3 regions of the Kocuria nitroreducens genome follow, and region 2 is predicted to be linked to each of the others. Evidence: predicted binding sites of a transcription regulator. Region 2 holds the regulator's gene; each other region holds the start of a gene.
What was found. Region 2 encodes LexA, which represses DNA repair genes until DNA is damaged. Its sites were predicted from a motif close to TCGAACANNTGTTCGA; they were not measured.
Positions count from the first base shown of each region.

Region 1: ACFYE1_RS07110 (DUF6504 family protein) is a predicted target of LexA. The motif match lies at 8,686-8,701, and genes of this name have one in related genera.
Region 3: ACFYE1_RS07145 (DNA polymerase III subunit alpha) is a predicted target of LexA. The motif match lies at 6,820-6,835, and genes of this name have one in related genera.

Region 1 is NZ_JBHZTC010000008.1:50,368-60,273, forward strand. Features, by position in the region: gene ACFYE1_RS07050 (FG-GAP repeat domain-containing protein) at 1-298, opposite strand, end outside; gene ACFYE1_RS07055 (ArsI/CadI family heavy metal resistance metalloenzyme) at 560-1,012, opposite strand; gene ACFYE1_RS07060 (hypothetical protein) at 1,257-1,634, shown strand; gene ACFYE1_RS07065 (hypothetical protein) at 1,783-2,010, shown strand; gene ACFYE1_RS07070 (aminotransferase class V-fold PLP-dependent enzyme) at 2,078-3,361, shown strand; gene sufU (Fe-S cluster assembly sulfur transfer protein SufU) at 3,402-3,863, shown strand; gene ACFYE1_RS07080 (MsnO8 family LLM class oxidoreductase) at 3,967-4,974, shown strand; gene ACFYE1_RS07085 (nucleosidase) at 5,205-5,774, shown strand; gene ACFYE1_RS07090 (lipoate--protein ligase family protein) at 5,819-6,535, shown strand; gene ACFYE1_RS07095 (SOS response-associated peptidase) at 6,574-7,413, shown strand; gene ACFYE1_RS07100 (pyridoxamine 5'-phosphate oxidase family protein) at 7,437-7,829, shown strand; gene ACFYE1_RS07105 (GNAT family N-acetyltransferase) at 7,957-8,460, opposite strand; gene ACFYE1_RS07110 (DUF6504 family protein) at 8,762-9,085, shown strand; gene ACFYE1_RS07115 (fumarylacetoacetate hydrolase family protein) at 9,148-9,906, shown strand, end outside.
Region 2 is NZ_JBHZTC010000004.1:18,006-27,911, reverse strand. Features, by position in the region: gene ACFYE1_RS03415 (LssY C-terminal domain-containing protein) at 1-705, opposite strand, end outside; gene dapF (diaminopimelate epimerase) at 863-1,813, shown strand; gene ACFYE1_RS03405 (class I SAM-dependent methyltransferase) at 1,916-2,578, opposite strand; gene hflX (GTPase HflX) at 2,698-4,326, shown strand; gene ACFYE1_RS03395 (ATP-dependent DNA helicase) at 4,331-6,409, shown strand; gene lexA (transcriptional repressor LexA) at 6,548-7,246, opposite strand; gene ACFYE1_RS03385 (LysM peptidoglycan-binding domain-containing protein) at 7,670-8,098, shown strand; gene ACFYE1_RS03380 (histidinol-phosphate transaminase) at 8,251-9,354, shown strand; gene hisB (imidazoleglycerol-phosphate dehydratase HisB) at 9,499-9,906, shown strand, end outside.
Region 3 is NZ_JBHZTC010000008.1:62,461-72,366, reverse strand. Features, by position in the region: gene thrS (threonine--tRNA ligase) at 1-789, opposite strand, end outside; gene ACFYE1_RS07155 (MFS transporter) at 945-2,195, shown strand; gene ACFYE1_RS07150 (PRC and DUF2382 domain-containing protein) at 2,268-3,239, opposite strand; gene ACFYE1_RS07145 (DNA polymerase III subunit alpha) at 3,425-6,811, opposite strand; gene ACFYE1_RS07140 (LysR family transcriptional regulator) at 7,240-8,154, shown strand; gene ACFYE1_RS07135 (tartrate dehydrogenase) at 8,309-9,406, shown strand; gene ACFYE1_RS07130 (hypothetical protein) at 9,432-9,906, opposite strand, start outside.

The DNA.
Region 1 (9,906 bases), on a different contig from region 2:
ACCAGCCCTGGGCGGCGCCGAAGTCGCGCACGCTCATTCTCGGCGTGCCGAACGTTCCGTCGGCCTGGCCGAAGGCGACCTGGACGCCGGCGTTGCCGAAGCCGACGACGTCGGCACGGCCGTCGCCGTCGACGTCCGCGAGTTCGCGCACGTGCTGGTCCACGCGCCAGCCCTGGGCGTAGGAGAACACGGGCTGCGCGGTCGCGGCGTGGGCCGGTGCGCCCACGGCGAGGCCGGCGGTCGCCAGCGCGGTGGCGGACGCGCCGGTGAGCACGCGCGAGAGGAGTGGGTGTTTCATGGTGGGTCCCCGAGGTCATGAGGCGGATCGTCGGCACGGGCGCGGGTGGCACGTGCCGGAGACGTCGGTCGGCCCCCGGCCGACCGGGAGATGTTCCCCGGGGGCGATGCGCCTCCGGGGAACCGGTGGCACCGGGAGCGACGTCCCGGTGCCGAGGCGCAACAGCTGAGGACGCCAGTTTACTCCTGCAACTGGACGGTCACCAGGGGTGTTCCCTTTCGTGACCTCGTGGGGCCGCTGGTCTCTTCGGGCCGCCGTGGGTCAGGACCCGGGACCCGGGGTGCAGCACGAGCCGTCGCCGCCGACCGCGGAGAGTTCCCGGCCGGTCCGGCCCTCGAGATCGGGCCGGGCGTCGGCGGTGACGGTGTAGACCTCCCACGGCTCCTGGCCCGGTCCGGTCACCCACACCTTGTCCTGGACGGCGTAGCAGCAGGTGGTCTGCTCCTCCTGGCGAGTGGTCAGGCCGGCGTCGGCCAGGCGCTGCGCGGCGGCCTCGACGACCTCGGTGCTCTCCACCTCCACGCCGAGGTGGTCCATGCGGGTGTCGTCACCGGGCGCGCCCTCCAGCAGCACGAGCTTCAGCGGCGGCTCCGCGACGGCGAAGTTGGCGTAGCCCGGGCGTCGTTTGGCGGGGACCGTGTTGAACAGGGTGGAGTAGAACTCGATGGAGCGCTCGAGATCGGCCACGCGCAGGGCGAGCTGGACTCTGGACATGACGGGTTCCTTTCGGGTGCGACGGCCGTTCTTTGGTATCGACGTCCGTCTATGTGAAAGAGTGCCATCAGCATCGATGTTCGTCAATACGTTTTTCTGTCCCCCGGCCTCTGTGGGCGCTCCTGAGCGGCCGGTCGCCCGGTCGCTCCACGGTCCTGCCGGGCGGCGGCGAGACGGGGCGGCGTCGGCGCACCGCAGCCCGGAGCGGGCCCTTCCCTCCGGGGGGAGCGATAGGCTCGCCTCCGTGACCGAGCTCAGCGAGATGGCCCGCACCGGGGTGGTGAGCGCCGCCTGCCTCACCGCGGGAACGGCGCTGCTGGTGGCAGCGCTGCTCGTCCGGTGCCTGTACGCCTGGTGGGTCCGGACCGCGGCCGTGCACCTGGTCGAGGGCGGCCGGCACCGCCTGCGCTGGCACACCACCCGGTACGAGATCCACGAAGAACCCTGGCCGCGCCCGCCGGCCCCGGCGCCCCAGCACGGGGCGGAGGTCACGGTCTACTACCACGCCCGCCATCCGCACCGCTGGGCCCTCATCGCCCCGTACCGCTGGCTGTGGCTCCTCACCGCGGCCGGAACCCTGCTGGTCGCAGCGGGACTGCTCACGCGCCTCGTCCGGGGCTGAGCACCCGAACCGCTCCGGCACGGCACTGGACCGGGCGACCGGCGCGCCTCGCCGGCCGGGCTCGTCGCGGACCGTTCCGGTTTCACCTTCCGCCGCCCGGCGGGGGATCATGGCAGGGACGTCCCGTACCGCCACCCGGAAGGACACCATGCGCGAGCAGCAGCACCCCGACGACGAACCGAGGCCCAGCCTGTTCCGGCGCTTCGACGACTTCGCCATGCGGTTCTACGGACCCGCCGTGCGCAGCCCCCGCAACCTCAGGGGCCAGGACCAGCCCAGCGAGCAGACCCAGCAGTGGTACCAGGACCTGCAGGAGGAGTTCGTGGTCGAGAAGGACGCGAACGGCAACACCTACCTGCGCCCCCGCCACCGCTAGCCCGCCCGTGACGCCGGGAGGCGCGCGCCCGGGTCCCTCCCGGGCCCGGGCCGTACAGTGTCGGAGCATGGAAGGAAACCACGTGCTGCCCCTGACCGATTCCGAAGTGCGTGCGCTCCGGGAGGACTTCCCGCTGCTGACGAACAGCCCGGCCATCTACCTGGACTCGGGAGCGACCTCGCAGAAGCCCCTGGCCGTCCTGGACGCCGAGCGGAACTTCTACCTGCACCGCAACGCGGCCGTCCACCGCGGCGCCCACGCCCTGGCGGTGGAGGCCACCGACGCCTACGAGGAGGCCCGACGGGTCGTGGCCGGCTTCGTGGGCGGCACCGAGCGGGAGCTGGTGTGGACCTCCAACGCCACCGAGGCGATCAACCTGATCACCTACGCCTTCTCCAACGCCTCCACCGGGCGCGGGGGAGAAGCGGCCGGGCGGTTCCGGCTGGGCCCCGGCGACGAGATCGTCACCACCGAGCTCGAGCACCACGCCAACCTCATCCCGTGGCAGGAGCTGGCCGCCCGCACCGGGGCCGCTCTGCGCTGGATCCCCGTCGACGAGACCGGCGCCCTCGATCTCGGGGCCGCCGCCGAGGTCATCGGCGAGCGCACCCGGGTGGTGGCCTTCAGCCACGTCTCCAACGTCACCGGCGCGATCACCGACGTCCCAGCACTCGTCGAGCTGGCCCAGGGGGTGGGGGCGCTGACCGTGCTGGACGCCTGCCAGTCGGTGCCGCACTTGCCCGTGGACCTGCCCGCTCTGGGAGTGGACTTCGCGGTGTTCTCCGGGCACAAGATGCTCGGGCCCACCGGCATCGGGGCGCTGTGGGGGAGGGCCGAGCTGCTGGACGCCATGCCCCCGTTCCTCACGGGCGGGTCCATGATCACGAAGGTCACCATGGAGTCCGCCCGGTACCTGCCGGCCCCGACCCGGTTCGAGGCCGGCACCCAGCGGGTGGCCCAGGTCGTGGCGCTGGCCGAGGCGGTGCGCTACCTCCAGGGCATCGGGATGGAGCGGGTCGCCGCCCACGAGCACGAGCTGGGGCAGCGGCTCGCGGCCGGGCTCGCCGAGCTCGAGGGGGTCCGGCTGATCGGCCCGGCCCCGGGCGCGGAGCGGGTGGGGCTGGCGGCCGTGGACGTGGCCGGGGTGCACGCCCACGACGTCGGCCAGGTCCTGGACGTGGCCGGGGTGGCCGTGCGGGTGGGCCACCACTGCGCCCAGCCGCTGCACCGGGCGCTGGGGCTGACCGCCACCACCCGGGCCAGCGGCTACCTCTACACCACCACCGAGGACGTCGACCGGTTCCTGGCCGAGCTCGCCGGGGTCCGCAGCTACTTCCGCGTGGCCGGCTGAGCCCCGTGACCACCGCACCGGAACGACCGAGGAGGACTCCATGAGCGCGCTGGACGGGATGTACCAGGAGGTCATCCTCGACCACGCCAAGCGGCGGACCGGGGAGGGACTGGCCGCCCCGGCACCCGGGCACGGCAGCGGGGAGTCGCACCAGTACAACCCCACGTGCGGTGACGAGATCACCGTGCGCGTCGAGCTCGCCGACGCCCCGGAGGGCGCGGATCCGGCGGTGGAGCGGCTGAGCTGGGAGGGCGAGGGGTGCTCGATCTCCATGGCCGCGGCCTCCGTGCTGGCCGAGACCGCCCCCGGGATGACGCGGGCCGAGCTGGTGGAGCTGATCGGGGCGTTCCGGGACCTCCTGCGGTCCCGGGGCACCGTGACCCCCGACGAAGAGGTCCTCGGCGACGCCGCCGCCTTCGCCGGGGTCTCGCGGTTCGTGGCCCGGGTCAAGTGCGCGATGCTCGGCTGGGTCGCCGCCGAGGAAGCCCTGGACCGCGCCTGACGAGCAGCTCCCGGCGACGCCGGTCTGCACACACCGGGACGTCCTTGCCCCGCCCAGGGCCGGGGCCCGGAATGCTTCCGTCGCCGCCCGGGTTGTGCGCACCATGGCCCTCTCCGACGTTCCGCTCTCCCTCCTCGACCGCGCCAACACCCGGGACGGTTCCACGGAGGCCGAGGACCTCGCCCGCGTCCTGGAGCGGGCCGAGCGCGCGGAGGAGCTGGGCTACCACCGGTTCTGGGTGGCCGAGCACCACGCGGTGCCGGGCATCGCCGGATCTGCGCCGGCGGTGCTGATGGCCGCCCTGGCCGCCCGGACCCGCCGCCTGAGGATCGGCTCCGGCGGGATCATGCTCCCCAACCACCAGCCCCTCGTGGTCGCCGAGCAGGCCGCCACCCTCGAGGCCCTGCACCCCGGCCGGATCGACCTCGGCGTGGGCCGCTCCCTCGGCTTCACCGCCGCGGTCCGGGACGCCCTGCGCACCGGCAAGGAGGCCGGGGACCGCTTCGGTGAGGACCTCGCGGAGCTGCTCACCCACCTCTCCGGCGCGGCCGCGGTGACCGCCCGGCCCCGCAACCACGCCGCGACGCCGGTCTTCGTCCTGGCGACCGGCGCCGGGGTGGAGACCGCCGCCCGGGCGGGACTCTCCGTGGTGCTCGGCGGCCCGGTGCTCCACCGTGAGGGCCCCGACGGCGCCGCCGCGGTGCTCGAGCGGTACCGCGCGCAGTTCCGCCCGTCGTCCTGGTGGCCGGAGCCCTACGTGGTGGTCTCGGTGAACGTCGCGGTGGCGCGGACCCGTGCGGCCGCCCGGGGCGTGCTGCTGCCCGAGGCCCGCGCCCTGGCCGCCTCCCGCACCCGGGGCGAGTTCCCGCCCCTGGCACCCGCGCGGCCCGCGGCGCCGGACGGGCTCACGGGCCGGGAGCGGGCCCTCGTGGAGGAGAGCCTCACGGCCTCCGTCCACGGCACGGCCCCGGAGGTCCGGTCACAGCTGGAGCATCTGCTCGCACGGACCGGGGCGGACGAGCTGCTCGTGACGGGCGGAGCGCACGACCTCGACGCCCAGGCGGAGTCCGACCGGCGGCTCGCCGCGCTGTTCACCACCCGCCGTGCCTGACGTCCCACCGCCGCGCCGCCGCCGCGCCGATGTCCCGCCGAGTTCCCGGTGGATCCGGCCGGCTGCGCGGAGTCCCCCGTGCCGCCGCGGATCCCCACGTTCGGTCCGGGGGCTGCGATCGGAAGGGGAACTCGGCGGCGAGGGCGACCGGGGACGGCAGGACTCGGCGGCGGCAGGAGTGGGCAGGAGACAAGGAGGAGCGGGCACCGGGGTGCGGATAGAGTGACGGGGTGCCCCAGCTGCTCGTTCTCGCCGCCCACCCTCTGGAGACCAGGTACTTCCCGGAGGACATCGACCTGGTCCTGACCGGCGTCGGGATGTCGGCCGCGGCGGTGCGCACCACCGAGGCGGTGCTGACCCGCTGCCCGGACCCCGCGCGGCGGCCGGAGCTGACGGTGCTCAACATCGGCAGCGCCGGCGCCCTGAAGCATGGGCTGACCGGGGTGCTCGAGCCCTCCCGGATCATCAACCGGGACGTGGACGAGGAGCTGCTGCGCGCGGCCGGGATCCCCGTGGACAACGTCATCGAGCTCGGCGGCGACGGGCCCGTGCTCGCCACCGGGGACTCCTTCGTGGCCGGCGGACCCGCCCGGGACGCCCTGGCCGCTCGGGCGGACCTCGTGGACATGGAGGGCTGGGCGATCGCGGTGGCCTGCCGGCACCTGGGCGTGCCGCTGCGGATGGTCAAGCACGTCTCCGACGCCGCCGACGAGGAGGCGGTCGCGTGGGCCGAGAAGGTGGAGCTCAGCGCCCTGGCCCTGGGGCGGTGGTTCCGCGGCAGCGGGATCGCCCGGGCGTGACCCGCCGCAGGACCGTCCGGATCCGCCACTAGACTGGGACCAGCATGAAACTTCTCCGCCAGCGCAAGTCCCTGGGCGCCCAGCAGGACTACGAGAGCGCCATGACCCTCCTCGCCGACGTGCGCCGCAACGGACCCGTCCTGCGCCTCTACGAACCGTCCCCCACGGTGGCCTTCGGCCGCCGGGACGAGCTGCGCACGGGCTTCGCCGACGCCGCCCGGGCCGCCCGCGAGAGCGGGTTCGAGCCCCTGGTCCGCAAGGTGGGCGGCCGTGCCGCGGCCTACCACGGCGGGTGCCTGATCATCGACCACCTCGAGGCCGCCGAGGACCCCACCTCGGGCATCCAGGACCGCTACCGCCTCTTCGGCGACATGATCGTGGCCGCCCTGGAGGAGCTCGAGGTCGAGGCCGACGTCGGCGAGCTCCCGGGCGAGTACTGCGCCGGCGAGCACAGCGTGCACGGGACGCACCCGGCGTCGTCGTCGGCCCCGGGCCGGAGGGTGAAGCTGGCCGGGACGGCCCAGCGGGTGGTCGCGGGCGCCTGGTACTTCAGCACCGTGCTGGTGGTCGAGCAGTCCGAGCCCATCCGCTCGGTGCTCACCGACGTCTACGCCGCCCTCGGCCTGGACTGGGACCCCGCCACCGCGGGGGCCGTGGACGACCTGCGCCCGGGCACCACCGTGGCCGACGTCGAGCGCGGGATCCGCAAGGTGTACGGCATGTACTCCCAGTACCTGGGGTACGGACCGCTCACCGACTGAGCCCCGGCCGCGAGCCGGGCAGACCGAGGAGACAGCAGATGTGCGGACGCTATGTCATCGCCCGGGCCGTGGGCGACCTCGTGGCCGAGACCGGGGCCGTCCCGGACGAGAGCCTCGGCGACACCGCCGACCACGAGCGGCTGCGGGCCAACTGGAACACCGCGCCCACCACCGACGTGCCGATCGTCCTCGAGCGCCTGACGGGCGGGGACGGCCGGGACGACGACGGGGAACTGGTCCGCGAGCTGCACGTGGCCCGCTGGGGACTGGTCCCGGGCTGGGCCAAGGACCCGGCGGTCGGGTCGAAGATGTTCAACGCCCGGTCGGAGACCGTCCTCGAGAAGCCGTCCTTCCGCAAGGCGGTCCGCGCCCGCCGGTGCGCGGTCCCGGCCAACGGCTACTACGAGTGGAAGAAGGAGCCCGGCGCCGGGAAGGGCGGGCGCAAGCAGCCCTACTACGTCCACCCGGCCGACCCGGAGGAGACCATCTGGTTCGCCGGGATCTACGAGTGGTGGCGGGTGCCCGAGGGCACGGAGCTGCACTCCGCGGCCCTGCAGCCCGGCCGGGACGGCGGCGGGAGCACGTGGCTGCTGTCCTGCTCCATCCTCACCACCGACTCCCCGGAGCCCTCGGACGAGCACCCCGTGCTCACGGAGCTGCACGGTCTGCACGACCGGATGCCGATCCCGCTGGCGCCCGAGCACGTGGGGGACTGGCTGCGCCCGGGCGAGGACGACGCCCCGCAGCTCGTGGACCTGGTCCGGGCCGAGGCGCACCGGTCGGCCGCCGACTGGGTGCTCGACCCGGTGGACCCTGCGGTCGGCAACGTGCGCAACAACTCCCCGGAGCTCGTGGAGCCGCAGCGGAGCCTGTTCTGAGCCCCCGGGACCCCGCCGACCGGATCGCCGACTTCGTCCGCGCCCACGGCGGCGGAGTCGTGGCGACCAACAGCGGCGCCGGCTGCCCCGAGTCCGCGTGGATCAACCTCGCGGCCCACGGGGACGGGCGGCTGGTCTTCGGCACGAACGAGCGCAGCCGCAAGTACGCCAACCTCCTCGCGGACCCCCGGGTCTCCCTCGTGGTGGTCTCCGGGACGGGCCAGGAGTTCCAGCTCGAGGGCGAGGCCGCCGTGCTCGAGGGGCCCGCCGCGCGGGACGCCGGCGAGGTGCTGGAGTCCCGGCACCCGGGGGCCACGGACAAGGCCAGCACCCGTCTCGTGGCGGTGCGCCCCCGCTGGGCACGGTTCGTCGACATCGCCGTCGATCCTCCGGTCCGGGAGGATTTCGCGCTCTGATCCGGCCACAGGGGAGGCCATGGGAAGGGCCCGGGACCCACATCGCGGGTCCCGGGCCCTTCCCGTGGCCTTTTCCGGGCCTGGTGGCGTTCGTTCCGGCGTCCCCCGTCCGGAGCGTCCGCCGGACTCAGACGTAGTCCGTCTCGGGGACCCAGCGATTGAAGTCGAGCGTCAGGTAGAGGGCGAGCGCCGCCGCGTTGTCCTCGTCGATCCGCAGGCAGACCTGGTCGTAGCCGTTGTTGTAGAGGGTGCCCATGGCGCAGCGCACCAGCTGCTCGGCCAGGCCCTGGCGGCGGCGGGAGGCCGCCGTGAACAGCTCGAAGATGTAGGGGACGTCGGGGAGGTCCTCGCCGATCCGCCGGGACAGCACGAGGGCAGCGGCCACCACGGTCCCGTCGTCGTCGACCACCACCGGCGAGGCGTCGGGGAGGAAGGGCCCGTACTCCCCGTCGAAGACGCCCCGGATCACCTGGCGGGCCTCCTCCAGGCTGGAGACACCGCCCTGCTCGTAGGAGGAGTAGTAGAGCTGGGCGAGGCTGTCGGCGTCCTCCGGACCGGCCGGACGCAGGGTCACCGCAGGAGTTTTGGTGTTCGCCGCGGTGTGGGCGATCAGCGTGATGGTTCCGGTCATGGGAGGCCTCCGTGAGGTCGACGCCGGCTGCTCCGGCGGGGCGGACGAGGGACAGGGGACGTCCGGGCGGGCCGCGCAGGGCAGGCCCTCCGTGCTCTCAGCGTATCCATTTCGCTGGGCTTGTCCATGCTCCCCCACGGCCGGTCGCAAAAGTGAACGCTTGGGCCGGAGCAACGGCCCGGGGGGAATGCCTGTTCCATTCCGGTACCGTCACGGGTTAGCGTGTCGTACAGGTGTTCTAGCTTCCAGGGAACAGGGCGCACCGCGCAACGGGCGCCGGCCGAGGGAGAGAGGAGCCGTCGTGGGTTTCCTGACGGAGAGCGTCGACGTGGACTGCGACACGGACGGGGTGCCGGTGGGCGTGCGCTGGCGCGAGCGGAACTACCTGGTGGCCCAGGACCCCGTGCGCTGGTACGAGCGCCGCGCCTGGTGGTCCGAGGACGCCCGGCTGCCCAAGGACCGCGGGATCGGGGCGGTGGACCAGCAGATGTGGCGGGTCCAGGTCCAGCTGAACGCCCGCTCCGAGCTGCTGACCCTCGAGCTCGTCCACACCCTCGACACCGGGCGCTGGCGTCTGCTCGCGGCCACGAGCGCCTCGGGGATCCGGGTGGTGCGCTGTGCATAGGCCCACCGGAGGTGCATAGGATCGGAGTCGCAGACCGCACCGCAGAACATGAGGGAGCACCCGTGAGACTCGGCACCGTGCGACGCGACGGCACCACCCAGGCGTTCCGGCAGGAGGACGGGCGGACCGTCTACCTCCCCGTCCCCGACGTCGGGGCCCTCCTCGCCGGGGGCGACCTGCGGCTGCCGGGGGAGCCGGGCCCCGCGCCGGCCCCGGAGGTCCTGGCGACCCCCGTCCTGCGCCCGGGCAAGATCCTGTGCGCCGGACTGAACTTCTACGACCACGCGGAGGAGGTCGGCCAGGAGATCCCGGAGCACCCCACGATCTTCGCGAAGTACGCCACCGCGCTCATCGGCCCCACCGACCCCATCGCCATGCCAGAGGAGTCCGAGAAGGTCGACTGGGAGGCCGAGCTCACCGTGGTGATCGGCTCGCCCCTGCGCCACGCCACGCTCGACCGGGCGCGGGCCGCGATCGCCGGGTACACCATCATGAACGACATCTCGGTGCGGGACTGGCAGGGCCGGACCTCCGAGTGGTTCCAGGGCAAGAACTTCGACCGGACCACCCCGGTGGGCCCCGTGGTCGTGACCCCCGACGAGATCGACCCCGAGGCGGGACTGGCGATCCGCTGCACCGTGGACGGCGTGCGGCACCAGGACTCCGGCACCGACCGGATGATCTTTTCCGCCGTGGAGCTCGTCGAGTACCTCAGCCGGTTCCTGACCCTCGAGCCCGGGGACCTCGTGGCCTGCGGCACTCCCGCCGGCGTGGGCCTGGCCAGGAAGCCCCGCCGGATCTGGCTGCGCGACGGCCAGGAG
Region 2 (9,906 bases):
ACGCTCCCCGTCGGTGTTCTCGGCGATCTTGTGCGTCACCTGCAAGGTGAACAGGGACAGCCCCACCCGCCGGTCGTAGCTCGCCGCGCCCACGAGGTCGACGACGACGCCCCCGGGCAGCCGCCACTCCGGCGGACAGGTCCAGAACCGCACGTGGTGGCGCCGGGCGGGGCTGCCCGCCACCTCGCGCTCAAAGGCCAGCGACTGCTTCCGCCCAAAGGCGAAGAGCGGGCTCACGGGCGCCGCCGGATAGCTGCGGCGCAGCAGCGACGCTCGGACGATGCGCCAGCCGGTCGCCACGGTCAGCGGATCCGCCGCCGTCCAACCGGCACCGAGCATCGCGGCGGACAAGCGGGCCGGGGTGCCGATCACCGCCACGTTGATCGGGTCACCCAGCAGGCCGTCCGCCGTCCGGGCCCGGCCGATGAAGTAGCCGGGGACGTAGATGCCGGTGAGCACCCGGTTGAGCCGGGGCAGCAGCACGTAGGCGCACAGCACCCAGATGGGCAGGAAGGCCCAGGCCAGGCGCCCGTCGTCGTCGACCTCCTCGAGGACGAGATGGTAGACGCCCCATCCTGCCAGGACGCTGGTCAGGAGGTGCCCGGTCCGGTGCAGCCACAGGACCGTGGTGGCACCCGGACGCCGGAGGCCACCCGGAGAGGCGGTCCGACCGCCCCGTGCCCGGTCCCTGCTCCGTGCGTCCACCCGGCGCTCCCCGTCCCCACGACCTCCGCGCGGCGCCCCGCCGGCGTGTCCCCAGGCTAGCGGGGGCACCGGCGCCGGAGGAAGGATGTGACCACCTGTGCGGCACCGTGCGGCCGGGCGGGGCGCGTATCATGACCGGGTGACGTCCGCACAGTCCCTGACCACCCGTCCCGCCCCCGCCCCGGACGACGCCTCCGGCCCCTGGGGGGCGCTGCGGGGACGCCGCTTCACGAAGGGCCACGGCACCGGCAACGACTTCGTGCTGCTGACCGACCCGCACGCGGAGCTGGCTCTGGACGCCGAGCTGGTGACCCTGGTGTGCGACCGCCACCGGGGGATCGGGGGCGACGGGCTGATCCGCGCCGTGCGCTCCGAGGCGATTCCCGAGGGGCGTGCCGTCCTGGAGGCGGTACCGGACGCCGAGTGGTTCATGGACTACCGCAACAACGACGGCTCTGTCGCCGAGATGTGCGGCAACGGCGTCCGGGTGTTCGTCCACTACCTGGTCCAGCGGGGCCTCGCAGAGGTCCCCGAGGGGGAGGTGCTGCGCATCGGCACCCGTGCCGGGGTGAAGACCGTGGCCCGCACCGACTCGGGCTACGCCGTGGACATGGGGCCGTGGACCTTCCTCGACGGGGACGCGGCCCGCGGGCGCGGCTCGGACGCCGTCGTGACGGCCGAGGGGCTCAAGGTCCCCCGCCCCGCGCTGTCCATCGGCATGGGCAACCCGCACACCGTCGTGGCGCTCGCGGAGGGGGAGAAGCTCGACCAGCTCGGGCTGCACACCGCTCCCGTCGTGCGCCCGGAGCCCCAGGACGGGACCAACGTCGAGTTCGTGGTCCCCGCCGACGGCGACGACGACGGCGTGGGCCGGGTGCGGATGCGCGTGCACGAGCGCGGCGTGGGCGAGACGCAGTCCTGCGGGACCGGCGCGTGCGCCGCGGCGGCCGCGACCCGCTTCTGGGGCGGCGCCACGGCGCCCGACCAGTGGCTCGTGCAGGTCCCCGGCGGGATCGTCTCCGTGACGTTCGTCCCCGCGCCCGACGGCGCCGAGCACGTGGTGCTGGCCGGACCGGCCGTGCTGGTGGCCGACGGCACCTTCGTCTGAGGCCCGCGGCCCGGCCGCCCAGGTTCGGCCCGGCCGCCCAGACCCGGTCCGGCACCTCCGGTCCCGCCCTACCCCTCCGGTGCGGTCGTGCCGCCCCGGCGCTCAGCCCCGCCGCTCGACGAGCAGGACCCGGAACCCCTTGTCGGTCGTGTGCCGGGAGACCCCGAAGCCGCTGCCCAGGGCGGTGCCGAGCCACTTCTGCAGCGAGTCCGCGCCGAGGTTCTTCTGCACCACCAGCCACGCCGCGCCGTCGTCGGCCAGCCGCGGCAGCCACCGGAGGAGCAGCTCGTGCAGCTGCTGCTTGCCGATCCGGACAGGCGGATTGGACCAGATGGTGTCGAACCGCCGCTCGGCGGGCACCTGTTCCGGGAGCAACGCCTCCACGTTAGCCAGGCCCAGGGCCAGGGCGTTGTCCCGGGTGAGCCTCAGCGAGCGCTCGTTGACGTCCACGGCCGTGACCCGGGCCTCCGGGGCGGACGCGGCGAGGCTGAGGGCGATCGGACCCCAGCCGCAGCCGATGTCCAGGAGCTCCGCCCCGGCGGGGTCGGGAACATTTTCCAGCAGCACGGACGTTCCCTTGTCGAGGCCCCGCGGGCTGAACACTCCGTTGGAGGTCTGCAGCACGACCTCCCGTCCCCGCAGGGTCACGGCCACGGACCGCCGCACCTCGGGTGCCGAGGGGTCCTCGGAGAAGTAGTGCTCGGTTTCCGGGTTCGGGGCCGCCGGGCCGGCCACGGGATCGGGGGAGTCGGGACGCGGTGCCATAGCGCCCCATGCTACCGACAGCGCGGGCCGGTCCCGCACCGGGATCCGGTGCCCTCCCGCCCGTGACGTCCGGCCCCGCCACTAGAATGTACCGATCAGCATCTCGTCCGAAAGGAACCATGACCCACCCCCGCGAAACCCCTGCCGAGCCCCGCACTGCCGCGGAGCCCGGGAACGGCCTGAGCCGGCAGGACCTGGAGGACGTCGTCGAGCGCGTGCTGTCCCGAGCTCGCGCCCGGGAGCAGGCCGCCGGGCAGGACACCGCCCCCGAGGACGGCTCCGCGACGCCGGGCCGGTTCTCCGGCCGGGCCCGCGAGCTCGCCGCCCCCGAGGACGGGCACAGCGTCCACGACGGCGACCAGCAGGACCTCGAGGAGCGCCGCGCCCTGCGCCGCGTCGCAGGCCTGTCCACCGAGCTAGAGGACGTCACCGAGCTCGAGTACCGCCAGCTGCGCCTGGAGCGCGTGGTGCTGGCCGGGCTGTGGACGGAGGGCACGCTCGCCGAGGCCGAGAACTCCCTGCGCGAACTGGCCGCTCTCGCCGAGACCGCGGGCTCCGAGGTGCTCGACGGCATCGTCCAGCGCCGGCTCAAGCCGGACCCGGCCACGTACCTGGGCTCGGGCAAGGCCAAGGAGCTGCGGGACATCGTCGCCGCGACCGGCGCGGACACCGTCGTCGTCGACTCCGAGCTCGCCCCCTCCCAGCGGCGCGGGCTGGAGGACGTCGTGAAGGTCAAGGTCATCGACCGCACGGGTCTGATCCTCGACATCTTCGCCCAGCACGCCAAGTCCAAGGAGGGCAAGGCCCAGGTCGAGCTCGCCCAGCTCGAGTACCTGCTCCCGCGCCTGCGCGGCTGGGGCGAGTCCCTGTCCCGCCAGGCCGGCGGTCGCGCCGCCGCCGGTGAGGGCATCGGCTCCCGCGGCCCCGGTGAGACGAAGATCGAGCTGGACCGCCGTCGCATCCGCACCCGCATGGCCAAGCTGCGGCGCGAGATCGCCGCCATGAAACCGGCCCGGGAGACCAAGCGGCTCAACCGCCGCCGCCACTCCGTGCCGTCCGTGGCGATCGCCGGGTACACCAACGCGGGCAAATCCTCGCTGCTGAACCGGCTCACGGACGCCGGGGTGCTCGTGGAGAACGCCCTGTTCGCCACCCTGGACCCCACGGTCCGCCGCGCCCAGACGCCGGACGGCATCGGCTACACGCTCTCGGACACGGTCGGCTTCGTCCGCTCGCTGCCCACGCAGCTCGTCGAGGCCTTCCGCTCCACCCTGGAGGAGGTCGCCGACGCCGACCTCATCCTGCACGTGGTGGACGCCTCCCACCCGGACCCGGAAGGGCAGATCCGCGCGGTGCGCCAGGTGTTCACGGACATCGACGCCCAGAACATCCCCGAGATCATCGCCCTGAACAAGGTGGACGCCGCCGACCCCTTCGTGGTCGAGCGGATCAAGCAGCGCGAGCGCAACGTCGTGGTGGTCTCGGCCCGCACGGGGGAGGGCATCGAGGAGCTCCGGCAGCGGATCAGCGAGTCCATCCCGCGCCCCGAGACGGTGCTGGACCTGGTGGTCCCGTACCAGCGCGGCGACGTGGTGAGCCGGCTGCACGACTGGGACGCGGAGATCCTGCGCACCGAGCACCTGCCCGAAGGCACCCACCTGCTCGTGAAGGTCCGCGAGGACCTCGCGGCCGAGCTCGCGGAGTTCGCCCCCGAGCACGCCCCCGGCTTCGGCGCCGAGAGCGCCTGAGCGCGTGGCCGCCGCATTCGTGGACGAGTCCGGGCAGGACGTCTCGGGCCTGCGCCCGGAGACCCTGCCCGGAGCGGAGGACGCCCTGGCCCTGCTGGACACCGCCGTGACCGCGATGGGCGGGCAGGTCCGGGACGGCCAGCGGCTGATGACCGCCAAGGTCGCCGAGGCCCTGGACCGGGGCCGGCACCTGCTGGTCCAGGCGGGGACCGGCACCGGCAAGTCCCTCGCGTACCTGGCGCCGCTCGTCGGGCACGCCCAGCGCGCGGACAAGCCGGTGATCGTGGCCACCGCGACGCTCGCGCTGCAGTCACAGATCGTGGGCCGGGACGTACCGCGCCTGCTGGCCGCGCTCGCGGGCGAGCTCGAGCGCGACGTGGACGTGGCCCTGCTCAAGGGCCGCAGCAACTACGCGTGCCTGCACAAGATCGAGGGCGGCTACCCGTCCGACGATGAGCCCGGTGCGCTCTTCGCGCTGCCCGACGCCGCCCCGCACCCCGGCGCACCGCAGCCCGAGGCCACCGAGAACACCGGGCGGCTGGGCCAGGAGGTGCAGCGCCTGCGGGAGTGGGCGCGCGAGACCGGGACCGGGGACCGGGACGAGGTGCTCCCGGGGGTCAGCGACCGCGCCTGGCGCCAGGTGTCGGTCACGGCCAAGGAGTGCCTGGGCCGCAGCTGCCCGCTGGTCGAGGACTGCTTCGCCGAGCTCGCCAAGCAGCGGGCCGGCGAGGCCGACATCGTCATCACCAACCACGCCCTGCTCGCGATCAACGCGTTCGAGGGCATCACCGTCCTGCCCGAGCACGACGTCGTGGTCATCGACGAGGCCCACGAGTTCCAGGACCGGGTCACGGGCGCCGTCACCGGCCAGCTCTCCGCGGCCATGGTGCGCTCGGCCGCCGCGTCCGCGCGCAAGCACACCTCCGCGAACCCCGACTCCCTCACCGCCGGTGCCGCCCATCTCGAGGCCGCTCTGATGGGCGCTCCCGCCGAGCTGCTGCACCGCGGCCTCGGGGACGCCCAGGCGGCGGCCGTGGCCCAGATCCGGGACGCCGCCCGCACCGTCATGACCGAGTCCAAGGCCGGCGCCGGGGAGAAGGACGGGGACGCCGGCCGGCAGATGGCCCGCTCCCGGGTGAGCGACGTCCTCGACCTGGCCGAACGGATCCTTGCCGCCGAGGAGCACCGCGAGGTGCTGTGGATCTCCCGGCAGGGCGGCTGGGAGACCGGCCGCGGCTACGTGCCCGCGGAGGACGGCGACCCGGCGACCCTGCACGTGGCGCCGCTCAGCGTGGCCGGCACCCTGCGGGAGGGGCTCTTCGACGGGCGCACCGTGGTCCTCACCTCGGCCACCCTGTCCGTCGGCTCGTCCTTCGACTCCGCCGCAGGTGCCCTCGGCCTGCGGGGCGAGGGCGCTCCGCGCTGGGAGGGCGTGGACGTCGGCAGCCCGTTCGACTACCCGAGGCAGGGCATCCTCTACCTCGCCGAGCACCTGGAGAAGCCCGGCCGCCGGCTCTCGGAGGCCCAGCTGGACGAGATGCTGGCCCTGCTGGAGTCGTCCAAGGGCGGGGCCCTGGGGCTCTTCTCCTCCCGCCGGGCGGCGGAGGAGGCGGCCGAGGCCCTGCGCGGGCGCACCGACCTGCCGATCCTGTGCCAGGGGGACTCCACGCTCGCGGGACTCGTCCAGGAGTTCACCGACGACCCGTCCACGAGCCTGTTCGGCACGATGAGCCTGTGGCAGGGCGTCGACGTCCCCGGGGCCTCGTGCCGGCTCGTGATGATCGACCGCATCCCCTTCCCTCGACCGGACGACCCGCTGGCCAGCGCCCGCAGCCGCGCCGCGGAGCGGGCCGGTGGCAACGGGTTCATGTCCGTCTCCGCGACGCACGCGGCCGTGCGGCTCGCCCAGGGGGCCGGGCGGCTCATCCGCGCGGGCGGCGACCGGGGCGTCGTGGCCATCCTGGACTCCCGGATCGCGACCGCACGCTACGGCGGGTTCCTCCGCGGGTCCCTGCCGCCGCTGTGGACCACCACGGACCGCTCGGTGGTGCTCGGGGCGCTGCAGCGGCTCTCCGTGGGCTGAGCCCGCAACGCGGTCGCCCGGAGCGCGTCCCGACCCGCGCCGGACCCGGACGAGGCCGACGCCCCGGCGGCACCGGGCCCGGACGGCACCGGGCCCCCCGGCGGCGGCGGAGGGCCCGGTGCCGGGGCGTGCGGCGGGTCAGAGGCTGCGCAGCACCGAGACGACCTTGCCCATCACGGTGGCGTGGTCGCCGAGGATGGGCTCGTAGCGCGTGTTCTGCGGCAGCAGCCAGGTATGGCCGTCCCGCTGGCGGAAGGTCTTGACCGTGGCCTCGTCGTCGAGCAGGGCCGCCACGATGTCGCCGTTGTCGGCGGCGCTCTGCCGGCGCACCACCACCCAGTCGCCGTCGCAGATCGCGGCGTCGATCATCGAGTCCCCCTTGACGCGCAGCATGAACAGCTCGCCGTGCCCGACCAGCTGGCGGGGCAGCGCCAGGACGTCCTCGACGGACTGCTCGGCCGTGATCGGCCCGCCCGCGGCGATGTGGCCGACCAGGGGAACCATCGTCACGTCCGCCGAGGTGGACAGCTCGGCCACGGCGTCGTGGGCGGCGGGGTGCGGGGTGCGGCCGGCCGGAGCCGTCACGACCTCGCGCGACGGCTCGGCGGACTCCGCCCCGGCGGTCCCGCGCAGCTGCAGGGGAGTGAGCACCTCCATGGCACGCGGGCGCTTGGGGTCGCGGCGCAGATAGCCCAGCTTCTCGAGCTGGGAGAGCTGGTGGGTGACGCTGGAGAGCGAGGCCAGGCCCACAAGGTCCCCGATCTCCCGCATGGACGGCGGGTAGCCGTGCTCGGCGATGGAGCGCTGGATGGCCTCTAGAATGGTGCGCTGACGCACGCTGAGCCCGCGGCTGCGCGAGCGCGCCCCGGGGCGGGCGCCCCGGGCGCGGGGCTCCTCGGGGGCGGGGGGCTGGGCCATGGGAGCGTCGTCCTTTCCCGTCCGGCTGCTGGTGCCGCCGGTCTGCGCGGTGCCGGTTCCGATGTCGGACCCGGGTGGTTCGATAAGTCCCGGTCGGAAAGCGCCGGGGGTTCACAGCGCGCGCCGGCCGGAGGCCCGAACCTGTTCTCAGCCTAGGCGACACGCCATGAGTGTTCAAACATATGTACGACCCGGTGTCGACAGCCTTCGCAGACACGTGCTAGACATGGGTCATCGGTATTCGAAAGTATGTTCGATCGAATGAAGGGCCCGCAGAGGCCGTCGACCGGACCGGTGTTCGAGATCGCCCGCTCCGTGCGGGAACGTCAAGGAGTTCATGTCATGAGTGCCAGTGCCACCCTCAGCTCCGTCGTCGCCCGCCGCCGCGAGTCCGCAGGAGCCGCCCGCGGCCTCGGCCGTGCGCTCCGGCGAGCCCGCCCCGGGCGCTCCGGCTCCAGCACCCCGCTGACCCTGACCCGCCGCGGCCGGCTCGTGTTCCTGGGGCTGCCCGTCCTCGCCGGCTCCGCCGCCCTGGTCGTGCTGGCCGTGATCTTCCTCGTCCCCTCCACGGCCACCGCCACGAGCGACCCCGTCCTGGGCTCCGGGACCGAGCAGACCACCGTGTTCCCCGGCCAGAGCCTGTGGGAGCTCGCCGTGGCCGCCGACCCGGACCGCGACCCCCGGGACGTCATGGACGAGATCGTGGAGCTCAACGACCTGGACAGCTCGGTGCTCGTGGCCGGACAGCTCCTCGAGGTCCCGGCCGCCTGAACGGTCCACCCGGACACGGCGCCGTCGTGCAGGTGTCCGGTCCAGGAGGCCGGAGCACCGCGCTGGAGCAGCGGACCGGAACAGAGGGACGGAGCAGGAGACCGGACAGGCCCCTGGACCGGGGCATCCGGGCGGAGCACTAAACTGTTCGGGTGACGCAGAACCTGGACCGACTCAACGCCCTCCCGCTCCGCGACGACCTGCGCGGCAAGACGCCGTACGGCGCCCCGCAGCTCGACGTCGACGTGGCCCTCAACACCAACGAGAACACCCATCCGGTCCCGGCGGACGTGCACGCGGCGATCGTCCGGGAGGTCACCGAGACGGCCTGGACCCTCAACCGGTATCCGGACCGCGAATTCACCGCCCTCCGCGCGGAGCTCGCCGCGTACCTCGGCCACGGGCTCGGTCCAGCGAACCTGTGGGCGGCCAACGGCTCCAACGAGATCCTGCAGCAGATCCTGCAGGCCTTCGGCGGCCCCGGCCGCACCCTGCTCACCTTCGTCCCCACCTACTCGATGTATCCGTTGCTGGCCTCCGGGACGCACACCGGCTTCGTCGCGGGGGCGCGCGCCGCGGACTTCGACCTGTCCGCGGAGTCCGCGGCCGAGCAGGTGCGCCGGCACCGCCCGGACGTCGTCTTCCTCTGCTCGCCCAACAACCCGACGGGCACGGCGCTGGGCGCGGACGTGGTCACCGCCGTGTACGAGGCGGGGGAGGAGTTCCGCACGGTCGTGGTGGTCGACGAGGCCTACGCCGAGTTCTCCCACGGCGGCACCCCCACCGCGCTCACGCTGGTCGAGGGCCGGCCCCGCCTGGTCGTCTCCCGCACCATGAGCAAGGCGTTCGCGCTCGCCGGTGCCCGCCTGGGCTACTTCGCGGCGGCGCCCGAGGTCGCCGACGCCGTGCGCCTCGTCCGGCTGCCGTACCACCTCTCGGCCGTCACCCAGGCCACGGCCCTGGCGGCGCTGCGCCACTCGGGGTCGCTGCTGGCCAACGTTGAGGACATCAAGATGCAGCGCGACCGGATCGTCGACGAGCTCAAGCGGCTCGGGCTCGAGCCCGCCGAGTCCGACTCGAACTTCGTCTTCTTCGGCGGCATGGAGAACTCCCGGGCCGTGTGGGAGGCGCTGCTCGAGGACGGAGTGCTCGTGCGGGACGTCGGGATCCCCGGCCACCTGCGCGTCACCGCCGGCACCGAGGCGGAGACCACCGCGTTCCTGACCAGCATGGAACGGATCGTCTCCGGCCGCTGAGGAGCCCGGGGACCGGGTCCCCCCGACCCGGTTAGCATGGAAGCAGACCACCACCACCGGGCCCGCGGCGCCGCCGCGCGGCCCGGCCCGGACCACCCGCGGCCCGCCGACGGCCGTGCCGCGCCCGCGAGGAGTTCCCACCGAATGAGCGACCAGACCACCACCGGCCCCCGTGCGCCCCGCCGCGCCGCACTCGAGCGGCGCACGAGCGAGTCCGCGGTGTCCGTCGAGATAGACCTCGACGGCACCGGCGAGAACGACATCGACACCTCCGTGCCGTTCTACGACCACATGCTGACCGCGCTGTCGAAGCACTCGCTGATCGACATGCGGATCCGGGCGACCGGGGACACCCACATCGACGTCCACCACACCGTCGAGGACACGGCGATCGTGCTCGGGGACGCCCTGCGCCAGGCGCTGGGCGAGAAGGCGGGGATCCGCCGCTTCGGCGAGGCCACCGTCCCGCTGGACGAGGCCCTGGCCAACGCCGTGGTCGACATCTCCGGCCGGCCCTACGCGGTGCACACCGGCGAGCCGGAGGGGCAGCAG
Region 3 (9,906 bases), on a different contig from region 2:
CTTGTACGCCGTGAGGTCCTCCTTGGAGGGCCACGCGGTGCCGTAGATGCGCTGGAGCTGCTTGTTCTTCTCGGAGCCGCGCCAGTAGGCGGCGGCCGAGCGCATGAGGGCGTAGCCGTTGCCGATCAGCTTGGTGTCCGGCAGGTGCGGGCCGCGGCACAGGTCCTTCCAGACCGTCTCCCCGGTCTTGCGGTCCACGTTGTCGTAGATCGTCAGCTCGCCGGCCCCGACCTCCACGGAGGCGCCCTCCGCGGCGGCGTCCACGTCGCCGCCGGAACCGGGGCCCTGGGACAGGCCGATGAGCTCGAGCTTGTACGGCTCGTCCGCCATCTCCGCCCGTGCCTCGTCCTCGCTCACCGCGCGGCGGCGGAAGGACTGGGTGGAGTTCACGATCCGCTGCATCCGCTTCTCGATGGCTTTGAGGTCCTCGGGCGTGAAGGGGTGCTCGACGTCGAAGTCGAAGTAGAAGCCGTCGGTGACGTAGGGGCCGATGCCGAGCTTCGCGTCCTCGTGCAGCTGCTGCACGGCCTGGGCCATGACGTGGGCGGCGGAGTGGCGTAGCACCTCGAGGCCCTCGGGCTCGGAGACCAGCACCCGCTCCACGTCGTCCCCGTCGGCCAGCTCGACGGCCAGGTCCCTGAGCTCGCCGTTGACCCGGGCCACCACCACCGAGCGGTCCTCGCGGTACAGGTCCGCGGCGGACGTCCCAGTCCCCACCGTGCGCTGCTCGCCGTCGACGGTGATCGTGAGGGGGGCGGACTCGGGCTGGTGCTCGGGCACGGTGGTCATGGGGAAGGTGCTCCTCGGGTCGGAAAACGGCACGCACCGGTACGGGGGGCGCGTGGCAGCGGCACCGGCAGGCGGCGCGCACTGCATCGATGGTACCTGTCGGCCGCTGCGGGCAGCGGCGGTGAGATGATGACCGGCGGAGGTGAGGCCGCCCGATGCCCGCAGACGTTCCCGGACCGCCCGACCCGCCCGCGCCGGGAGGGGAGGGGCCCTCCTCTCCCCCGCCGCCCCGGCACCGGCTGTGGACCACCGGCTTCGTGCTGATGTGGGCGGGCCAGTTCCTCATCTCCATGAACTTCTACCTGCTGATGACCGTCATGGCGCTCTACGCCATGGACCGCTTCGGCACGGACGAGGCGCTGGCCGGGGTGGCCACGAGCGCCTTCATCGTCGGGGCGGTCCTGGCGCGGCTGCTCACCGGCAAGTACATGGAGCTGCTCGGGCGCCGGCGCGTGCTGTCCGCCGCGCTCGTGCTGCTGGCGCTGTGCGCCGCCGCCTATCTGCTGGACACCGGCTTCTGGGGCCTGCTGGTGGTGCGGGTCCTCAATGGTGTGGGCTTCGGCATGGCCACCACCGTGCTGCCCGCCGCCGTCCAGGCCCTCATCCCGGCACACCGGCGGGGCGAGGGCACCGGGTACTTCATGCTCTCCACCACCCTGGCCGCCGCGCTGGGCCCTCTGGTGGGGCTGAGCCTGTCCACGGCGGTGGGCTACGGCACGCTCTTCGGGGTGTGCACGGCGATCGCCCTGCTGGGTCTCGCCGTGGGAGCCTTCACCCGGGTCCCCGAGCTGAGCCTGTCCCCCGAGCAGCGCGCGGGACTCCGGTCCTTCTCCGTGGGGCAGTTCGTGGAGGTGCGGGCCCTGCCCGTGTCCGCGCTGATGCTCTTCGTGGGCGTGGGCTACTCGGCGGTCCTGTCCTTCCTCAACCCGTTCGCCGTGCAGGTGGACCTCGTGGGGCCCGCGGGCGCGTACTTCGTGGCCTACGCCGTCACCGTCCTGGTGAGCCGTCCGTTCGCGGGCCGTCTGCAGGACCGGCGCGGGGACAACGCGGTGCTGTACCCGTCGTTGCTGCTGTTCGTGGTGGCGCTGCTGCTGCTCGCGGCCGCGAACTCGCCGTTCCTGGTGCTCGCCTCGGGCACGGTGCTGGGGGTGGGCTACGGGGCGGTGCTCTCGGCGGCCCAGGCCGCCGCGGTCCGCTCGGCCCCGCTCACCCGCGTGGGGCTGTCCACCTCGACCTACTTCCTGTGCATGGACGTCGGAGTGGCGCTGGGCCCGGTGCTCATGGGGGCCATGGTCCCCGCGCTGGGCTACCGGGGCATGTACGTGGCGGCCGCGGCGGTGGTGGCGCTGGGCCTGGTCTACTACGCGACAGTGCCCGGCGCGCGGGCCCGGCGGGGAAGGGCGTGAACCGCGCCCGGTACGACGACGGGGCCCCCGTCACCGCGTGGTGACGGGGGCCCCGGAACAGATCGGGTGCGATCAGATGCGGTCGCGGCGATCGTTGTCGGTCAGGCCGGTGCCGCGCTCGGCGTCGGTCTCGACCTCGACCTGCTCCTTGCGGACCTCGGCGTCGACGCGCTCGGTGTCGCGGACGGTCTCCTTCTCGAGGCCGACCTTCTCGACGCCCACGGTCTCCTTGGCGACGACGGGACGCTCCTCGTGGAGGGTCACCTCGACGTCCTCCTCGCCGATGGTGCCGGAGGTGGCCTCGGTGCCGCTCAGCGGGGTGCGCTCGACACGGACCTCTTCGCGCTCGAGGGGCACGTCCACGGTCTCGTTCTCCGTGACCACGTACTTGCGCAGACGGGCGCGGCCGGTCTCGCGCTGCTCCTTGCCGACGTGCAGCTGCTCCTCGTGGCGGACCACGCCGTTGTCGGCACGGTCGGTGAGGTCGCGGTCACGGTCGGTGAGGTCGCGGTCACGGTCGGTGAGGTCGCGGTCGACGTCGGCGATCCCGGCCGTGCTGTTGCGATCGGTGCGGTTGCGGTCGTCGTAGCCGTCGTTCTCGGGGTAGCCGGCGGTGCCGGTCGCCGGGACGGCGTTGCGGTCGGTGTCCGCGGCGTAGCGGTCGTCGCGGTCGGCGAGACCCGCGGTGCCGGCGGTACCAGCGGTGCGGTCACGGTCCCGGTCGTCGGCGCCGGAGTAGTTCATCTTGTAGTAGCGGTAGATCTCCTCCTCCTCGGCCGGGGAGAGGTGCTGGTCCGCGTCCACGTTCGGGGCGTCCTTGACGACGTCCTTGGTGTAGGGAAGGACGAAGCGGTCGCCGTCCTGCTGGGCGCCGTCGACCGGGACGAAGCTCTCCTTGGTGCCGAACAGGCCGGTGTTGACGGTCACGAAGGTGACCTCTTCGGTGTTGTCGTCCAGGAAGACCTGCTCGACCTTGCCGATCTTGTCGCCGTCCGACCCGTAGGCGGTGGCGGAGAGCAGTGCGTTGACGTCATACGTAGCCATGAGAACTCCTTCTTCTATTCTGCGAGGCAACGGGCTCCCCTGGACGGGGGGCTCGCCGCGGACGATCTCCGCCTGGGGGGCGGGGTGCAGCTCGTCCGCTGTTATTAGTAACCATACTGGCAATCAGTTCCCTGGCCAATGGATTCACCGAGAGTGAAACCTCTGGATCCGGACGGTTTCCCGGCTCATCCTGCCCCGGCTCCCCGGAGGCTCAGCGGGGAGGCGGCGCGCACGGCCGCCGGGGTCCCCGGGTCGGTGAGGTCCCACGCCTGCTCCGCGCTGAGGCTGATCCCGCGGGGCCCGGTGCGCCGCGTCCGTCCCCGCACCAGCAGCATCCGCGTGCCGAACAGGTGCTGCCCCGAGCGGGCCTGGGCGTCGGAGAAGAAGGCGCAGTCCACCGCGCCCGTGCCGTCGTCGAGACTGACGAAGACCACCCGCCGGCCGCTGCGCATGGGAGGGGTCATGGTCGAGACCCGCACCCCCGCCACGAGCACCTCGGACCGGCTGCGCAGCTCGAGCAGCCGCTCCGAGGGCGTGACCCCGAGCTCTCGGAGCAGGGGGGCCCAGCTCTCCAGCAGGTGCGCCGAGACGTCCACCGCGAGCAGGTCCAGCTCGGTGCGGACCTTCTCCGCCAGGGTGGGCTCGGGACGCTCCGCGGGCAGGGCGCGCAGCTCGAGGTCCCCGAGCGGAAGGGCCAGCTGCCCCTCGACCTCCCCGGCCGGCCGGGTGGGCCGGCCGCTGTCCGCCCGGGTCCGCAGGGCGTGCACCAGGTCGGCGCGGGAGGCGGCGCCACCGGACCGGCGCAGCAGGCCGTCGAAGGCCCCGACGGCGGCGAGACGCTCGAGGGTGCGCCGGGCGGGACGGGCCCGCTGCCGCAGGTCGGCGAGCGAGGCGTAGGGCTGCCCGGCCACGATCCGGCGGACCTCGGCCTGGGAGACCCCGTGGATCCCGGTGAGGGCCAGGCGCACGCCCAGGCGGGCGGGGTCGTCGTCGAGCCGCTCCACGCGGTAGTGCTCGTCGGAGCGGTTGACGTCCACGGGCAGGACGGGGACGCCCATCCGCCGGGCCTCCCCCACGAGCAGGCGCTTGGGGTACATCCCGGGATCGTGCTCCCACAGCCCCGCGAGGAACGCCTCCGGGTGGTGGGCCTTCAGCCACGCGGACTGGTAGGTGGGCACCGCGAACGCCGCCCCGTGGGCCTTGCAGAAGCCGAACGAGCCGAACGCCGCCAGGATCCCCCAGACCCGGTCCACGACGTCCAGGGGGTAGTCCTGCGCGCGGGCCCGCTTGCGGAAGAACTCCTCCACCTCGAGCTGGCGCTCGGAGCCCAGCCGGCGGCGCAGCTCGTCGGCCCGGGCGAGCCCGCACCCGGTGAAGGTGTCCAGGATCCGCAGGACCTGCTCGTGGAAGACGGTCACCCCGTGGGTCTCGGCGAGGATCGGGTCGAGGGCCGGGTGGATCGAGACGGGCGGGGACCAGCCGTGGCGGTGCTCCAGGTAGGGGCGGACCATGTCCGAGTGCATGGGCCCGGGGCGGAACAGGGAGATGTCCACGATGAGGTCCCGGACGCTCGTGGGCGCCATCTTGCCGATGAGCTCGCGCTGGCCCGGGGACTCGATCTGGAAGCAGCCCAGGGTGTGGGTGGAGCGGATGAGCTCGAACGTCCTCGCGTCGTCCACGGGGATCGCCTCGAGGTCCAGGCGGGGGCGGCCGGGGTGGGTGCGGGCCACCTCGTCGACGGCGTGGGCCAGCGCCGACTGCATCCGCACGCCGAGGATGTCGAGCTTGAGCATGCCCATCGGGTCCATGTCGTGCTTGTCGAACTGGCTCATGGGCATCCCCGTCCCGCTGGACTGCACCGGGGTGCGGTCCAGGAGGCTCAGGTCCCCCAGGATCACCCCGCACGGGTGCATGGAGATGTGCCGGGGCAGCCGGTCCAGGCGCTCGGTGAGGTCCACGAGGAGGTCGAGCTGCTTCTCCTGGGCCACCTGCTCGGCGAAGTCCCTCAGTTCCGGCTGGCGGGCGATGGTCTCGCGCAGCGCCGAGGCCGGCAGGTGCCACAGCTGCTTGGCGGCACCGTCCACGGTCTCGGGGTCGATGCCGAGCGCCAGCCCGGCGTCCCGGACGGCGCCGCGGGCCCGGTAGGCGTTCTGCATGCTCATGAGGCTCACCCGCTCGGGGCCGAAGCGCTCGAAGATCCGCCGGTAGACGCGGTGACGCTCGGCCGACTCGACGTCGATGTCGATGTCCGGGAGGGTCGAGCGGTCGTTGGAGAGGAAGCGCTCGAAGAGCAGCTCGTGCTCGAGCGGATCCACCTGGGAGACGTCGAGCAGGTAGTTGACGAGCGAGGACACACCGGAGCCGCGGGCGGCGTGGCGCACCCCCATCTCGCCGATCATCGCGGAGACCTCGGCCACGGTGAGGAAGTAGGAGGCGAAGCCGAGGTCCTCGATCACCCCCAGCTCCTGCTCCAGCCGGTCCCGCACGGCCCGCGTCGCGCGGCGGCCCGGGTAGCGGCGCCCCAGCCCCGCCTCGCACCGGGCCCGCAGCTCCGCCGGCGCCGGCCGGTCCAGGCCGAGCACGGAGGCCTCGGGCACCACCGGCCGCCCCCAGCCGCAGTCGCCGGCCGGGTCCAGCCGGCACCGGTCGGCCACCCGCTGGGTGCCCGCCAGCAGGGCTGCGGCACCGGCGGCACCGAGGTCCGCGGCCCGGGCGATCTCCGCGGCGAGCGCACGCATCTGCCGGTCGGACTTGAGCCACCCCTGGCCGTTGGGCTGCAGCGGCTCCGGCGCCGCCGTCCGCCGGGACGCCCCGGTCCGTCCGGCGGCTCTTCTGCCGCCGGGCGCGCGGCCGGCGCGCTCCCCCAGGGTCTCGAGCGGCGTGAGGGCGCGGGCGGCGTCGAGGACGTCGGCGGTGGCGGCCTCGGCGGGGGTGGCGTAGCGCACCGCGTTGGTCAGCACGGGGGTCAGCCCCGCCTCGAGGGCGGCGCGCAGCATCCGGGCCGCGTGGGACGTGCTGCACGCCGTGCCGGGGGCCGCCAGGTGCGAGACCACCTCCACGGCGAGCGCCGGCGCGGGGAGCAGGGCCCGCCACCGGGCCAGGGCGGCGCGCCCGGTGCGGTAGCGGCGGGCCGCGAGCTCCTGACCGACGTCCGAGGCGGGCCCGAGCAGCACGATCAGGACCGGCTCCCCGTGCCGGGGCGAGCGGGCGGCGGCCGCGATCTCGGCGGAGGTCACCCCGGGCGGGCTCTTCGTGGCGTGGGCGGTGGAGACGAGCCGGCACAGGGCGGCGTAGCCTGCGCCGGCGGTGCCGCCGGCCGCCAGGACCACTACGCGGCCGAGGGCGCGCTCGCGGCCGGGGGCCAGCAGGACGAGGTCGACCCCCAGGACCGGGTCGATGCCGTGCTCCCGGCACGCGCCCAGGTGCTTGATCGCGCCGTAGAGCCCGTCCCGGTCGGTGCAGGCGAGCACGTCCGCGCCGTCCGCCGCGGCGGCGGCCGTCAGGACGGCGGGCCGGCTGACCCCGAAGTGGGCGCTGAAGGCGGTGGCGACGTGCAGGTGCGGAAAGCTCACGACCCCATTCGAATACGTGTTCGAATATTAAGTCAATTGCAAACCGCCGGACCTGCCAGAACTTCGGGGTCACGGTGTCCTTCGTGGCGCGCCGGGGCCCATGCCGTGGACCACACCCGGCCTCCCGTGCCGGGGTCCCGCTCCTGCCGCGTCTCGACCTGCTCTCGGAGCCGGCGGATCAGCTTGCAGCGCTCCCCTTCGCGGGACACGATCCGACCACGGTCCGCAGGAGCACCCGGCCCGGGACGCCCTCGTTCGGGGACGGGACGGTCCTCCACTTCTGTGGCATGTTGTTTCCTGCACCCATGGGCAGGGCCGGGGGGATCCGTCCTCCCCGGGACGGGCGGGCGCCGCACGGCCGCGGCGCCACGGCAGGACGGGGCGTCCGGCCCGCACGCCCCGCCGCACGGACGCAGGAGGAGACGACGATGGACGTCCGGCAGCTGATGTACTTCCTGGCCGTGGTGGACCACGGCGGGTTCACCCGTGCCGCCGAGCAGCTCATCATCGCCCAGCCCTCGCTGTCGCAGACCATCAAGGGCCTCGAGCGGGAGCTGGGGGTGCCGCTGTTCCACCGGATCGGCCGGCGGGTGGTGCTCAGCGGAGCCGGCCAGGAACTGGTGGGGCCGGCCCGGGTGGTGGTCCGCGATCTGGCCGCCGCCCGGGCCGCCGTCGACGACCTGCGCGGGGTCCGCAGCGGACGCCTGGACGTGATCGCCATGCCCTCCCCGGGGATCGAGCCGCTCACCGCGATGATCGCCGCCTACACCCGGGCCCACCCGGCCGTGACGGTCGACGTCGACGCCGCGTTCACCCCCGAGGAGGTGGCCGAGGCCGTGCGCACCGGCCGGGCCGAGATCGGGATCCTGGGCTCGGAGCGCCCGTTCCGCTCCGCCGAGGTCGAGGTGCGGCAGCTGGAGCAGCAGCCCCTGGTGCTGATCGTGAACCCGCAGGCGGACGCCTTCGGCGACGGCGGGACGATCCGGCGCGAGGACCTCGAGGGACACCGGGTGGTCGTGTCGCAGCGGGGGTCGCTGATGCGCCGGCTGGTCGACGACACCCTGGCCGGCGGGGTGCAGCTCGAGATCACCGCGGAGGTCGCCCACCGCACCTCGGTCCTGCCCCTGGTGCTGGCCGGAGTGGGCCACGCGGTGATGCCCTCCTCCTGGGGTCCCCTGGCGCACGCCGCGGGACTGCGCGTGCTGCGGATCGAGCCGGTCACGGTGCTGCACGTGGCCGTGCTCAGCCGCCCCGCGCACCTGACCCCGGCCGCCCGGGCGTTCCTGGAGGTCGCCGCCGAGCACGCGGCCCGGCACATCGCGGACCACCTCCGGGCGCCGTAGGGAGTGCCACAGGGCCTGCCACGGAGCGTGCCATAGGAGCTTCCTATCTACGGGATGGGAAGCCGGTCTTGGACCTGACCCGGACCGGGGCGCTCTACTGGAACCCGACACCGGGCAGGAGCACCGAAGATCACCCGAGAAGGAGAGCACCACCATGACCGAGCACCAGGTCTTCACCATCGCCTCGATCCCCGCCGACGGCGTCGGCCAGGAGGTCGTCGCCGCCGGCCGCACGGTCCTGGACGCGATGGCCGCCCAGTCCGGCGGGGCGTTCTCCTTCGACTGGACCGAGTTCCCCTGGGGCTCCGAGTACTACGCCCAGCACGGCGTGATGATGCCCGCCGACGGGCTGGAGGCCCTGAAGGCCTTCGACGCGATCTACTTCGGCGCCGTGGGCTGGGAGAACGTCCCGGACCACGTCAGCCTGTGGGGGCTGCGGCTGAACATCACCCAGAACTTCGACCAGTGGGCCAACATCCGCCCCGTGCGGTTCCTGTCCGGGGTGGTCTCCCCGCTGCGCAAGGCCGAGGACACCGAGCTGGACTGGGTCGTGGTGCGGGAGAACAGCGAGGGCGAGTACGCCGGGCTCGGCGGGCGCAACCTCTCCGGCCGGGGTCCCGGCAACGAGGTCGCCGTCCAGTCCTCGCTGTTCACCGAGAAGGGGTGCGAGCGGATCATCCGCTTTGCCTTCGACCTCGCTCGCACCCGCACGGTCAAGAAGGTCTCGAGCGTGACCAAGTCCAACGCCCAGCAGTACGGCATGGTGCTGTGGGACGAGGTCTTCGCCCGGGTCGCCAAAGACTACCCCGACGTGCAGACGGAGTCCGTGCTGGTGGACGCGATGAGCGCGAAGTTCGTCCTGCACCCCGAGGACCTGTCGGTGGTGGTGGCCTCCAACCTCAACGCCGACATCCTCTCCGACCTCGGCTCCGCCCTGGCCGGCAGCCTCGGGCTGGCCGCCAGTGCGAACCTGAATCCGGAGCGGCGGTTCCCGTCGATGTTCGAGCCCGTCCACGGCACCGCCCCGGACATCGCCGGGCAGGGGATCTCCAACCCCATCGGGGCGATCGCCAGCGCGGCCCTGATGCTCGACCACTTCGGTCTGCACGACGAAGCCCGCCGCCTGGAGGCCGCCCTCGAGGCCACCACCGCCTCCGGGCACCTCACCCGCGACATCGGCGGCACCGCAGACACCGCCGAGATCACCGAGGCCGTCGTCGAGGCCCTGGCCACCTCGCTGACCTCCGCCTGAGACCCGGCCGCCCCGGGCGCGACGGTCACCGGCACGTGGCGCAGATCGCCCGCTCGATCAGGGAGGCGCTGCGGCGGTCGATCTCGTCCTCCACGAGCCTGCTGGGAGCATCGGGGTACCACCCGAGGTCGTCCCGCACGTCGGCGGCGACCTCGGACCCTCCGCTGCCGGGGGCGACCCGGAAGGTGGCCAGCAGGGGCAGGGCCCGCCACCCGAACTCGGAGGCCGTTCCGCGGCGGCGGAAGGTGACGTCCGAGCCCGCCGACACCTCCACGCAGCACTCCTCGGAGCGGACTGCCGGACCGAGGTCCTCGAACGCCGTGCGGATCCGCTCCAGGGCTTCCTCCGGAGGCATCGGGCAGGTCCACGCACGGGTCGTGGTGATGCGCGGCCGGTTCGGGGGCCGGCGCGCCAGCCAGGGGACGACGAACCGCTGCCCGAGCACCAGCGCGACGACGACGAGCGCCGCCGCCCCGAGCGCGAGCTGAGCCACGGAGACC